Regions from separate parts of the Clostridium lapidicellarium genome, predicted to be linked through region 1. Evidence: riboswitches for the same ligand, from Rfam matches in the RefSeq annotation. Region 1 holds a riboswitch; each other region holds the start of a gene.
The links. A riboswitch is a leader RNA that binds a small molecule or an ion and turns the genes downstream of it on or off. The one in region 1 is predicted to bind cobalamin.

Region 1 (3,180 bases):
AAGATTGAATCTATTGCAACGGATATATTTGATTTAGAGAAAATTAAGGATCTAGAGAGATATTTTTAATGGTTTTGATTTGAAATATATAAATAAAGGGTTAAAAGCTTTGGCGGCTGTTAGCCCTTGTTTTTTTAATTTGATTTTGAATTAAATTACCAGTTGGATACAATAAATAGGCTTACTGCCAATAAAAATTTCTTACATGTAGTATATGTATTTAATTTAATTCCAGATCTAAAATTAGGTAAAGATGGAAAATGTAAAAAAGTAATTATCAGCAAATACAGTTTTTGAATAAGAATCATTAGAGAATAAAGGTATAAGGATTAATATGTAAATGTTTGAATATAATTATATATTATAAAATATATTGAATATATGTTGACAAATAACATAAGTTGATATATTATGAAATTGATAAAATAATAACTTATCAGACAGGCTTTTTAAGAATCAATAGGGAAAGTGGTCAAAAACCACTGCAGCCTCCACTACTGTAGGGAAGATGAAATCCAGGAGTGCCACTGAAGACAGAGTTCTTTGGGAAGGTCGGAGAGTAAGATGATTCCAAGCCAGTATACCTACCTGTTTGGTGATATGTTCAGTTCTTTTGGAAGGAAAGACGTATATCGGATATGTTTTCATTTAAATGTCAGGTGGAAAATATATTGATTTTGATATGTGCGGACCTTCGAAAGAGGGTCTTTTATTTTTAACAGATGTGTTTTTTTATTCAGGTAACCTGCCAAAGCGGGTTATAAAAGGGAAACCAGGTGAGAAACCTGGGCGGTCGGGCCGCTGTAAATGGGAAATTTCAAAGTAATACCTCCAAAATTTTCAGATAAATTTGAATAAACCGGAGACATACTTGAAAAAGCCATAAGTCAGAAATCTTAACCTGGATATTTCATAAATAACTTTCCATGAAAAAGTGATTATGAGCTAAAGGCAATAAGGGGACAAGCTTAGGATTTATAATTTTGCATAAATGGACATGCCTTTTTAATAGTTTATATTTGAATCACAGCCTCAAAATCACTTTCAGGAAAAGAGGACTGTGATTTTTATATTTTAAGGGGGTGATGTTATATAAGGTATATGATAACAGGTCACTTTCTATTTAACATGGAGTTTAGGGGTAGAAAAATAATTGAAAGGAGATCTTAGTTGATGTTTAAAATTTTGAAAAATAAAGCATTTGCATTTGTTCTAAGCGTACTGGTAATGGCACTTGGGGTAGTTGTAGCACCTTCTTTTACAAACAATGCGCAGGCGGCGGCAGCTTCTGAGAAAACAGTTTACGTGGACGTGGAGAAGAATGTTTTGGGAGAATCCCCACTTATAAAACCGGTAAAGGTTACACTGGATGATTCTAAAACTATACTAGATGCAACGAAACAGGCTGATCCCAATATTGGTATAGATGCAACTACGGGTCAATATGCGTATATAAAAGCATTCCAGGATAATTCAGATAATCAGGCTGATTTTCAAGCTAATTATCCATCTAAATTTTATGATAAGCTTGATACTGTAACAAAGGGTGTTATTTTTAAAAATGATATATTACATCAGCCAATTATAACTGATACAGGCTGGCTTAGAGAAAAAGAATGTGACGGAGTATCTGGTTGGACATTTACAGTAAATGATTCGCAAACTTATGGTAGTAATGGAACTTATTATACTGCAGCAACTGCTTTATCCAATGTTCCAGATAATGCTGTAATACGTTGGGAGTTCTCGGCAGCAATGGGTGCAGATCTTGGAATAGCAAATTCAGCATATTTACCAACTGAAGTTACTGATGATGGTTACTACAACTGGGATACTTCAGTATATGTTGCACCACTCTTTGAAAGAGTAAGTAAATCAGATCTTATAAGAGATATGGCTAATTATGAAAACAAAAATGATGAAAACTATAAAGCAGCATTAACAACATTACAGACACTGCAGGCTACACAAGATCAGGTTGATGAAGCAATTAAGGGGTTATCACCTGCATCAACTGGAGCTAATATGGCGGTTTCTGGTCTGTAGTTAAAACAAATAACTGGCTATAAAATAGATTGATCCTCGTGGGTCAATCTATTTTTTATGAGATATTATTTTGTATATTAATTTGTGATTTTATAGTTAACTATATGCAGTAAGCATACAGCCAATGTCATATAAGTTTTATGTAAGATCAAGAATAAATTGTTAAAATAAAATGAAAATAATGTTGACTTTGGTAAATTTATATTTTATACTAAAAATTAGAGAATTAAATAATTTATGAAAATTTAATATATTATATCAGGTGCTGCTATATTTGACAGTTAAAAGGAAAAGTGGAATCGTAGCCACTGCAGCCCACCGTTGCTGTATGGAAGATGAAACCCCAATATGTCACTGGATTATATATCCGGGAAGACGGGGGAGTAAAATGAATCCAAGCCAGAAGGCCTGCCTGGTATTTTGTCAATTCTTTCGGAGGGGAAGACATTACATAGATTGCTAGACTGTTTGCCTTTATATTTTTTGGGTAAACAGTTACATTTAAGTAAAAATGGAGAACTCTCTGAGTTCTCCATTTTTTATTTTTATAATTATAAAATACCTCCCACAGCGTGAGGTATTTTTGCTGTTATAGGCAATCTTAATTGTGGATTTTATGTTGTAAATTGAATTTTAAGGAGGGGAGATTGAAATGCTGAGGAAGAAAATCGAGATGCTGCTGTGTATATCTGCAGTATGTTCCGTATCATTTGTCGCAGCAGACACAGGAAGGCTTAATACTGTCTATGCAGAAAGCCTTAATTCCAATACACCTGTGGTGAGTGAGCAGAATACTGAAGATAGTGGAGAAGAAGCTGTCGCCATAAATAATGCAAAGTTAAAAACCAAATTGACAGAAGCGGCCAATAAAGGCAGCGGCTATACGGGAGATTTAACTACATCTGACCTTGCATCTATTACAGGAGATATTGACCTGTCAGATCTTGATATTAAAGATGAGGATATGCCAATTATGAAATATTTAACTGGAGTGTCCGGTATAAATTTATCAAATAATACAGCTATTACTAGTAAAGGATTTAATAAAAAATATTTTGACTGGACAGTACCTAAGAAATTAGACTTCAGCGGTTGCACTGGGATTTATTATAATTATTTTTCTACATCACGTTC
Region 2 (3,180 bases), on a different contig from region 1:
TAATTCCACAGTTCGTCAGGAAATAGCCTATGGACTTTTAAATATGGGAATGAAGGGAAAAAAGCTGGAGGATACCATAGCATGGGCATTAAAAGTGGTTGGAATGACAGGATATGATGATAAGAGCCCGCATAATTTAAGCGGAGGACAGAAAAAGAGGATTGCTCTCGCAAGTGTTCTTGCGATGAAACCTCAAGTTATGGTATTGGACGAACCTACCGCAGCTCTTGATCCAAGAGGGGTATATAAATTAATTAAGCTTTTGGATTCAATAAATGAAAAACTTGGAATTACCCTGATCTTTGCAACACATGATGTAGATACAGTTCCCCTTTTAGCTGATACAGTGTATCTTTTGGATAAGGGAAGTATTGTGATGGGAGGCACTACCAAGGAAGTATTTAATCAGAAGGAGCTTATTCGGAAAATTAATTTAAGGCTTCCAAGAGTAGCCCATCTTGTTGAAATACTGGAGAAAGATGGAGTATTAAAAGTTGATACCCTTCCTCTTACTATTGGACAAGCTAAGAATGTTTTAGAAAATAAAAAATGATGTACTGTCACTGGAATTTTTAACAAGATTTCAGTGATTTTTTCATATTTGCTATTAATTTAATAGTTTATAAAATTACGAAATGCATAAACTCTAAATACACAATTAATAAAATACTTCAATAAAAAATCTATGTGGATAAAAGGAGGAATTAATATGGCAAGCAATGGAAGAAAATCTTTAGTTCCAGACGCAAAAGAAGCTCTTGATAGATTTAAAATGGAGGCAGCTAGAGAAGTAGGAGTAAGTTTGAAAAATGGATATAATGGAGATATTACATCTAGAGAAGCAGGATCCATCGGAGGACAGATGGTAAAGAAAATGATACAGTCCTATGAAGAGGGACTTAAGTAAAAAACGTGAATGTAAAAAAATTTCACTTGACGAATATGGACAGTAAGTATATAATATAGAATATAACTTAATAAAAAGGCATAAGGTTTAGTTGATAATTAAAAGGGAATAGGGTGAGATACCCTTACAGCCCCCGCTACTGTATAAGGTGACGATTTTGGATTCCACTGGAAAGTTTCTGGGAAGGGAAAAAAGGATGAACCGATAGTCAGGAGACCTGCCTGTGTCTAGGTATGTAGTAATCTTTCGGAGGGAAGGATTTATCAATTGTAATACTGCTGTTATTTTTAGTGACAGAGTTTTGTAGTGTGGTAATTAGGGACTTCCAAAAGAAGTCCCTTTTTATATATGTTGGTGTTAACTTAAACATATCTAATCCCTTTAAAAATGCACTTGTTTGTCATGGATAAATAGGTGCATTTTTTATATTTTAAATATTGTAACATTGGTTTATAATAATATCAAGTGTTTCTGAAAGGAAGGATAAGATCATGTCTGAGAAATATTGGCCTGAAACCGTTATACTCTGGGGAGCCGGTGCAACTAAAAGCCTGGGGCTCCATGCAACCAAGGAGTTGATGCAGCTTATTTCAAAAATTAGTAGAGGCGATTTTTCTTTTTTGAAAGGGAAAAACGAAAAACTGGCCGGTGCCTTTAAAAAATTGATTGTTGAGGATCTGATTGAAGATTCAAAAATATCAGAGATATATGATTTAAGGGCCCTTGAAGCCATAGTAAATACAAATAACAAGATCAATATGCATGAACTTTTCACCCTGCTTGATCAACTTATTGACAACAATATGGGATTCAATGCTTTTGTAAATGGAAGAACACAATTTTTGAGGGCAGAGAGGGTCAAGGCAGCTAGGAGATGCCTTATTTTGATTATTGAAGAATTGGAGAGATTTAGCATTCAAAATGTTCCAGGTTACACGGATAGAGAAAAAATGGAACCTTATTATGAGTTTGCAAAAGTGCTTACTGATCTCATGATAGAAGAAGCACAGGCATTTGAAAACAGAAATTATAAGAGAAATACAAGACGTTTTTATCTTTTTTCCTATGCCATAATATCTTTTAACTGGGATCCTGTAATTCTCTGGAATCTATTTAATGTACACAAGGAGAGAAACCAGAATCCGATTAAATTGAAAGATGGCTTAAAATTACAGCTTTACGATGATTTTGGAACCCAGATATCTTCTACCCAGCTGGATGATGGTGAGTCAGGTATATGTTATGTTACAGATGAGCCTCAATGTAAGAGCATAAATGATTATAATTATCCTTCTAGGATAATAAGAATAGGGAAAATACTATTTCCACACGGTATGTTTGGAACTAGGATTTGTCCTGAATGCGGCAAATCGATAATAAGCTTTGCAGAAAAATGGGATAGGCTGTCTACCGAAATTTTTGGACCGTCCATTTTAAAACCTCTTCAGAAAAATTGGAAATACACCACTGAGAAGGAGAAGTTGTATGAGAGAGGTGCCATAGAATGTCCCTACTGCGGCCAGATAACTTATCCATATGATATGAATCTCATAATACAGAGCCTTTCAAAGAAGAGAAATGCCCCTATTTTAGAAGAACTTAAGACTGAAATGGGACTTCTTATGAAAAATGCAAAACATATAATTTTTGCGGGGTATAGTCTGCCTATAGACGATATTATGGTTAAAACTTTTTTTATGTCCTCTATATCCGGCAGCGATAAACATAAACTGAAATGCACCATATTGAATTATGACAAAGAATATGAAAACTCGGGTTGGCTAAAGGGGAAGAACATATTGGAATATATAAAAAAATCAAGAAATAATTCTGCGGCAGAGTGTATAGATAATATATGTGATATATTTCCACTGGAGAATATAAGGGTAAATTTGAGCGGGATACCTGATGTATTTATGGAGAAAGGAAAGTGCAGCAGAAGTAAAGTTATAGATTTATTGTATCCCGAGGAATATTTTAATGGGGGATTCCCAATACGCAGGGGTTAAAAGATATTGTGTTTTTTTTAACTGATTTATTGAACTTTTTGATAAAAGTGATAGAATAAAATCGTCGGTATTTATAAAAAAACTGAACTAAAATTTTTTTGAAGGAGGTTTCCGTGTTATATCGTAATGAATAACAACGGAGGAAAATTATGGAAAGACAAGTTAATGAATGGTCAAAGCTGACCGTTAGAAAGATTACTATAATCGGCATGTTATCTGCAATTTCTGTCGTACTTGGCGTAACAGGACTTGGTTTTATACCTA
Region 3 (3,180 bases), on a different contig from region 1:
CGGCCCGGCGTTTATGCCATATTTGCATATTCCCATATGAATTTCATATCCATACACATTCAATTTCTTTTTTTCCAAAGATCCATTTTTATCTATAAACGGGAAATCCATATCACTTACGGCCTTTACTCTAGTAGTGACTTTTTCCCTGTCAAACACAGTTTCTATATCCAGAAGACCTATTCCATCCGCCCCCCCGACGTCAGTTTCCGTCTTATAGGGATCACTTATGGTTTTGCCGAGCATTTGATAGCCGCCACATACTCCTATTACAATTCCAGTTTTGCTGTATTTTTTAATGCAGGATTCAAGACCGCATTTCCTGATTTTAATTAAATCTTCTATGGTATTTTTACTTCCGGGAATTATAAGCAAATCCGGATTCCCAAATTCCTCCACAGAAGTTATGAATCTCACAGAAACATCATCTTCACTTTTAAGGGCATCCAAATCTGTAAAATTAGAAATATGTGGCAGTTTTACTACAGCTATATCTATAGGTGCCGTAACTTTTTTGTTGAATTGCACCGCCGCATCTTCATCTTCCAGTGCCAGGTTAAAATGAGGTATAACTCCCAGGCAGGGTACTTTGATAACATCTTCAAGCATTTTGAGCCCAGGTTTTAATATATCTATGTCTCCCCTAAACTTATTTATTATTGTTCCCTTAACTCTTCTCTTCTCTTCTTCATTAAAAAACAGCATTGTACCTGCAAGAGAGGCAAATACTCCTCCCTTGTCTATATCACCGGCCAAAAGAACGGGAGCATCTGCTATTTCAGCCATACCCATATTCACGATGTCCCTATCCCTTAAATTTATCTCCGCAGGACTTCCTGCACCTTCCATCACTATTATATCAAAATTTTCTTCCAACTTTTTAAAGTGATCTCTAAGCATGTCCCTAAACTCCAGCTTCATATTATGGTATTCCATAGCTGTGCTGTTTCCATATACTTTACCGTTTACTATTATCTGGCACTTTTTATCCGAAGTAGGCTTTAATAGTATCGGATTCATATACGCTTCCGGCTGCAGTCCTGCAGCATAGGCCTGAAGCACTTGGGCACGGCCCATCTCTTTTCCATCCAAAGTTATATAGGAATTCAACGACATATTTTGAGATTTAAATGGACATACTGAATATCCATCCTGTTTAAATATCCTGCAAAGGGCAGAAACAATTATACTTTTACCTACAGAAGAACCCGTACCTTGAATCATAATTTTCGTCACCATAACCACTCCTCTAATACTGTTTTAAGAACAAAAGCGACGAGCTTTAGAGCTCATCGCTTTTAACATAAAAATCCAGTTTACACTAAAAATTTAAACGTAATAAAAGTTTCTTTCCCTCCGAAAGCAAAAACAATTTGTTAGGCAGGTTTTCTGGCTTATGATCCATAACTCACAATCAAATACAGTAGCGGGGGCTGCTGCGGAATCTAACCGCATTCCCTTTTAACCTATAACTATTCAATTATAACTTTAAGTTTATTATACTACACTTTTTATGTCAACCAATTTAGTCATTTAATATTACATTTTATCAAAAAATCATTGTCCTGTATCACCCTGCTGTAAGCATCGTCTCTTATTATGCGATGATCTTCCGAAAACACCAATACACGTCTGAAAAGTCCCTTCACATATTCAAAATCGTGGGTAGAACATATTATAGTTTTTCCAACCCCGTTCAATTTTTTAAACAGATCATTTAAAAACTTTTTACCCTTGGGATCTATTCCGCTCATGGGTTCGTCTAAAACCAGTACCTCTGGATTAAGAGCGAGTACAGAGGCTATGGCGACTCTCTTTTTTTCCCCTCCACTTATATTGTAAGGTTCCTTATTTTCCAGATCCTTTACATTCAGAAGATTCAAACAATCATTCACTCTTTTTTCCACTTCAGCCTCATCCATTCCCATTTGTCTCGGACCAAAGGCCACCTCTTCATATACATTTGAACAAAAAAGCTGTGCATCGGAATTTTGGAACACGAATCCCATTTTCTTATGAAACTTTTTGGAAAAATCACTTTGTTCCAATTTATCTTTGGATATCAGTACATTATTAAAATAATAGTCTCCGCTCGAAGGGAATATTATGCCATTTAACAGTTTTAAAAGAGTTGATTTTCCACTGCCGTTGGCACCTATAAGTGCTATAGAATCTCCCTGTCCTATTTTGAGATTTATATTTTTTAAAACTTCTTCATCCTTATATTTAAAAAATACATTTTTAAGCTCTATCATATCAACCTCATTCCAGTTATGTAAAAATACATACCTATTATAAAAATCCCAGCCGCCGAATATAGAAAATCTGCAAATTTAAATTTGAATTTACTATGAGATACATATTCTCCCGTAAATCCCCTGCATTCCATGGCAGAATACATTTCATCCCCCATTTCCTTGGATTTTAAAAACAGACCTCCCATAAGTTTTGAAATGGAAGAATATTTGTGATTATTCTTTCCCACGGATCTGAGTTTAAGAGAATAAAACATGTCCAAAGCAAACTCTCCCAAAATAAAAATATACCTTAAAGTTATGTCAAAAACCAAAATAAAAATATCCGGTATGAAAAACTTTTTTAAGGCCCTTATCATGTCATGCCATTTGGTAGTATAAGATAGGGTGTTTATAGAAATTATAGTCCCAGCTATCTTTAATATGAGCAAAACACTGTTTCTTACATTACCCATAACCATAGAAGGTATGAGCATTACAACAGTAAACATCGGTACAGCTGCACTCACAATCAATATTTTTTTTATCTCCCCTATATCCAAGAGACTCAATATAAGCAAAAAATATACATCCACCAAAAGTACATAATAAAAGCTCTTGGATAAAGACAAAAATATTATACATAAAATAGTAAAAAATAGTTTTACTATGGGATTCAAACTGTATAAAAGGCTGTTTTCACTTCTGTTGTTTCTTTTAATAAGGGACAAAAGATGTAATATAGAAAAAATGCTTTTATCTATAAATTTATCCTTGTCCTTTGGCGGAATATAATTATCCTTTTTTAAAAGCCAATCCTTCATAATTACACCTGCAATTTCAGATTATAGTTTACTCATGATAAAAATATATCATAACCACAAGTATATTTCAAACGGCCTGTGATCTGTGCTATATACCTTCCATTCCAAAGAAAACATACCAC
Region 4 (3,180 bases), on a different contig from region 1:
TTGCAATATCATCACCAAGCATAATAGCATCCAGCGGTTTACTGAATATGTAAATCACAAGCGAGCACAAGACAAATACAAAAAATGTAACCGGTATATATTCCCATTTTGTTCCCCCCAGCGAACCTTCCATCCAGAAAAGTGCCGAACGAACTTTATTTTCATCATTTACCGTAAATACCATCAGATTCGTAACCGAAGAAAATAAAGCTGAAATAGCCACTCCTGTAAGCACAAGTCTCGTAGGAGTACTTCTTCTCTTAAAATTGGCTATATTAAATACTATTACAATGGAAATCATGGCCCCCAAAAACGCCCCGAAAGGAACTGCATATCCTGAAAAGCTGCCAAAAACGCCAAGTAATATAACTGCTACAGCTCCCGTGGATGCTCCCGATGATATTCCCAAAATATAGGGATCCGCCAATGAATTTTTCGTGAGCGCCTGCATTGCTATACCTGAGACAGACAATCCAGCCCCTACCAAAAATGCCAGAAGAATTCTTGGTAGCCTCAAATCCCATATTATAGAATTGACGGATGCAGGCCATACAGTTTCAAACAAATTGTACTTCAATAAATTGTTGGCTATAATCTTGAATATCCAGCCGGATTTTATATTTACACTTCCAACAAGTGTCGAAATTACTATTGAAATTATAAGTATTAGTATGAGAAACATACAAAATACTATGTAGTTGTATTTATTTTTTATTGGTAATTTCATAACTATATCTTCCTAATTTTTAAAAGCTTCTGGATAAAGCTCTCCGGCAATTTTTCTCACTGTGTTTGAATCTCTTTCACCTGCTTCGAAATCTGTGAGTCCTACTACAAATATTTTATCGTTTTTTACAGCGTCCACATTTTTTAATGCAGGATTCGAAAGCAAAAATTGTTTTTTGGATTTTACATCGTCGGAGCTATCATAATCCACAATAATAATATATTCCGGATTTCTCTTTACAACCTCTTCCCAAGTAACAGTTGCCCAGGACTTGTTTACATCATCAAATATGTCTTTCCCACCCGAAAGTTTTATAATATCCTTAGCTAAACCGCCTGATGCTGTAAAAGGTGCATCTTCTCCTGAATCATAGACAAAAACTCTTTTAGGATTTACTGCAAATTTCTTAATTTTTGCCTGGGTGTCTGAAATCTGATTTTTCATAGATTCTATTATACTGTCAGCTTTCTGAGATACATTAAATATTTTACCCAACTGTTCAAAATCCTCGTATACCATATCAATATTAGCATTGTCGGCTACAGATTTAGGTACATATATTTTTATATCATTCTTTTTACAAAATTCCCTGTCAAAGTTTTTTTCTGAAAAGCTCGAATCCCATCCTGTCAGGAAATCTGGCTGTACACTTAAAAGTTTTTCTTTTGACGGATTCTTATCAGAAAGTTTCGGAACCTTTTTATAGTCATTTGTCAGTTTGTCAAGGATTTTATTATCTTGATAAGCTCTCCCAACCATATCATCGGCAAGTCCAAGAGAAAGCATCATCTCCGTTGTAAAACCTGCCAGGCTAACGGCCCGTTTAGGAGGTTCTGTAAATTTCTCCCGAAACTTCTTTCCCTGAAGTGTATCTGTAATTGCAACTTCCTTGTAACTATTTTTATTACCCTGATTTGAGGAATTTTTAGTTGTAGGTGAATTATCTCCACAGCCTACAAGCATGCCAACAGATAAAATAACTGCCGAAAAAATGCATACTGCTCCTTTTATTTTTTTCATATAAACAACACTCCCTTTACTTTTTTATACAAAAAATAAAAGCTCCATGGAAAATCATGAAACTTCTATAGTTCTACATACATTATTCCACTTCATCTTTCGTAAAGTAAATTAACAGAATATACATTATAGGCAGGTTTTCTGACTCAGCTTCATAGGAACTTGTCGCCTTCCCATTTCCAGTGGCAAATAACAAGAACCTCTACCTCACAGCGGCGAGACCGTACAGGAATTTTCACCTGTTTCCCTTTTAAATTGCTATAAAAACATATAACAATCACCTATATGCAAAATATTAAGTTATTATCATTATATAATACATTATAATCAGTATCAACTGAATTTTATTATCATCTTCAATTCGTAATATAAGAAATGAAAGTATGCTAATGGTAAAATGTTAGATCTAAAAGTAAAATTATAAGTATATTAACACAATTTGAAGCTCTACTTATCCCGTTTATAACTTATTATGCTATTAATTTATGCAATTATTATACAAAATACCATGGAATTTAAAAAAATTCGTTGTACCTTACGTAACGTCATGTGATACAATAATTTAGGTAGAGGTGATATGCAGTGTCTGTTCCAAAATCCAATTTGATCAGCATAGGTGAATTTGCCAAAAAATCAGGTGTAACTTTGAGAACACTGAGATATTATGATAAAATCGGGCTTTTAAAACCCTGCTCATACAGCCAGCAGGGTCATAGATTATACAGCCCTGAAGACTTCAGCAAGCTGCAAAAAATATTAACTCTTAAATTCATAGGCCTTTCTCTCGAAGATATATCCAGGATAATGAATTATGACATAAATCACAACGACTTAAAAAAATCTCTGGAAATACAAAAAGAAATAATGAAGAAAAAAATATATCATATAAAATCTGTAATAAAATCCATAGAGGAAGCTGTCCACATGATTGATGAAAATAAAGAGTTAAACTGGGATAAATTCATAAATATAATAGATGCAGTAAATGCAGATCAAAAATGGATAGAGCAATACGAAAATGCTTCTAATTTAAAAGCCAGAATCAGAATACACGAGCTTTTCAGCACAAATAAACAGGGCTGGATGAACTGGTTTTTTGAGCAGTTGAACCTTCCAGACAATGCCAGCATATTGGAACTTGGATGCGGCAACGGAGAGCTGTGGGCAAAAAACCTACATAAAATTCCAAGCGGGTGGAATATAACCCTAACTGACTTTTCCGCAGGTATGCTGGAAGATGCAAAAAAGAATCTAAATTCTGCAAGATTCAAATTCAAATTGGCAGATGCACAGGATATTCCCTATGGCATAAACAGCTTTGACGCAGTAATTGCAAATCATGTACTCTATCATGTATCCAATATAGACAGGGCACTTTCTGAAATCTGCAGGGTATTAAAACCTAAAGGACAGTTTTACGCTTCTACAGTCGG

Region 2: another riboswitch for cobalamin. It lies ahead of AB8S09_RS09725 (hypothetical protein); the one in region 1 lies ahead of AB8S09_RS02790 (hypothetical protein).
Region 3: another riboswitch for cobalamin. It lies ahead of AB8S09_RS08510 (cobyric acid synthase); the one in region 1 lies ahead of AB8S09_RS02790 (hypothetical protein).
Region 4: another riboswitch for cobalamin. It lies ahead of AB8S09_RS09000 (ABC transporter substrate-binding protein); the one in region 1 lies ahead of AB8S09_RS02790 (hypothetical protein).

Annotation. Positions count from the first base shown of each region.
Region 1 is NZ_JBGFFE010000002.1:164,273-167,452, reverse strand. It holds gene AB8S09_RS02795 (DUF4351 domain-containing protein) at 1-69, shown strand, start outside; cobalamin riboswitch at 426-606, shown strand; cobalamin riboswitch at 722-919, shown strand; gene AB8S09_RS02790 (hypothetical protein) at 1,228-2,046, shown strand; cobalamin riboswitch at 2,290-2,476, shown strand; gene AB8S09_RS02785 (leucine-rich repeat domain-containing protein) at 2,699-3,180, shown strand, end outside.
Region 2 is NZ_JBGFFE010000013.1:11,255-14,434, forward strand. It holds gene AB8S09_RS09715 (energy-coupling factor ABC transporter ATP-binding protein) at 1-553, shown strand, start outside; gene AB8S09_RS09720 (alpha/beta-type small acid-soluble spore protein) at 710-907, shown strand; cobalamin riboswitch at 974-1,145, shown strand; gene AB8S09_RS09725 (hypothetical protein) at 1,399-2,916, shown strand; gene AB8S09_RS09730 (ECF transporter S component) at 3,066-3,180, shown strand, end outside.
Region 3 is NZ_JBGFFE010000010.1:45,575-48,754, forward strand. It holds gene AB8S09_RS08510 (cobyric acid synthase) at 1-1,236, opposite strand, end outside; cobalamin riboswitch at 1,363-1,505, opposite strand; gene AB8S09_RS08515 (energy-coupling factor ABC transporter ATP-binding protein) at 1,530-2,255, opposite strand; gene AB8S09_RS08520 (energy-coupling factor transporter transmembrane component T family protein) at 2,252-3,058, opposite strand; gene AB8S09_RS08525 (NUDIX domain-containing protein) at 3,147-3,180, opposite strand, start outside.
Region 4 is NZ_JBGFFE010000011.1:50,260-53,439, reverse strand. It holds gene AB8S09_RS09005 (FecCD family ABC transporter permease) at 1-727, opposite strand, end outside; gene AB8S09_RS09000 (ABC transporter substrate-binding protein) at 740-1,747, opposite strand; cobalamin riboswitch at 1,862-2,047, opposite strand; gene AB8S09_RS08995 (MerR family transcriptional regulator) at 2,330-3,180, shown strand, end outside.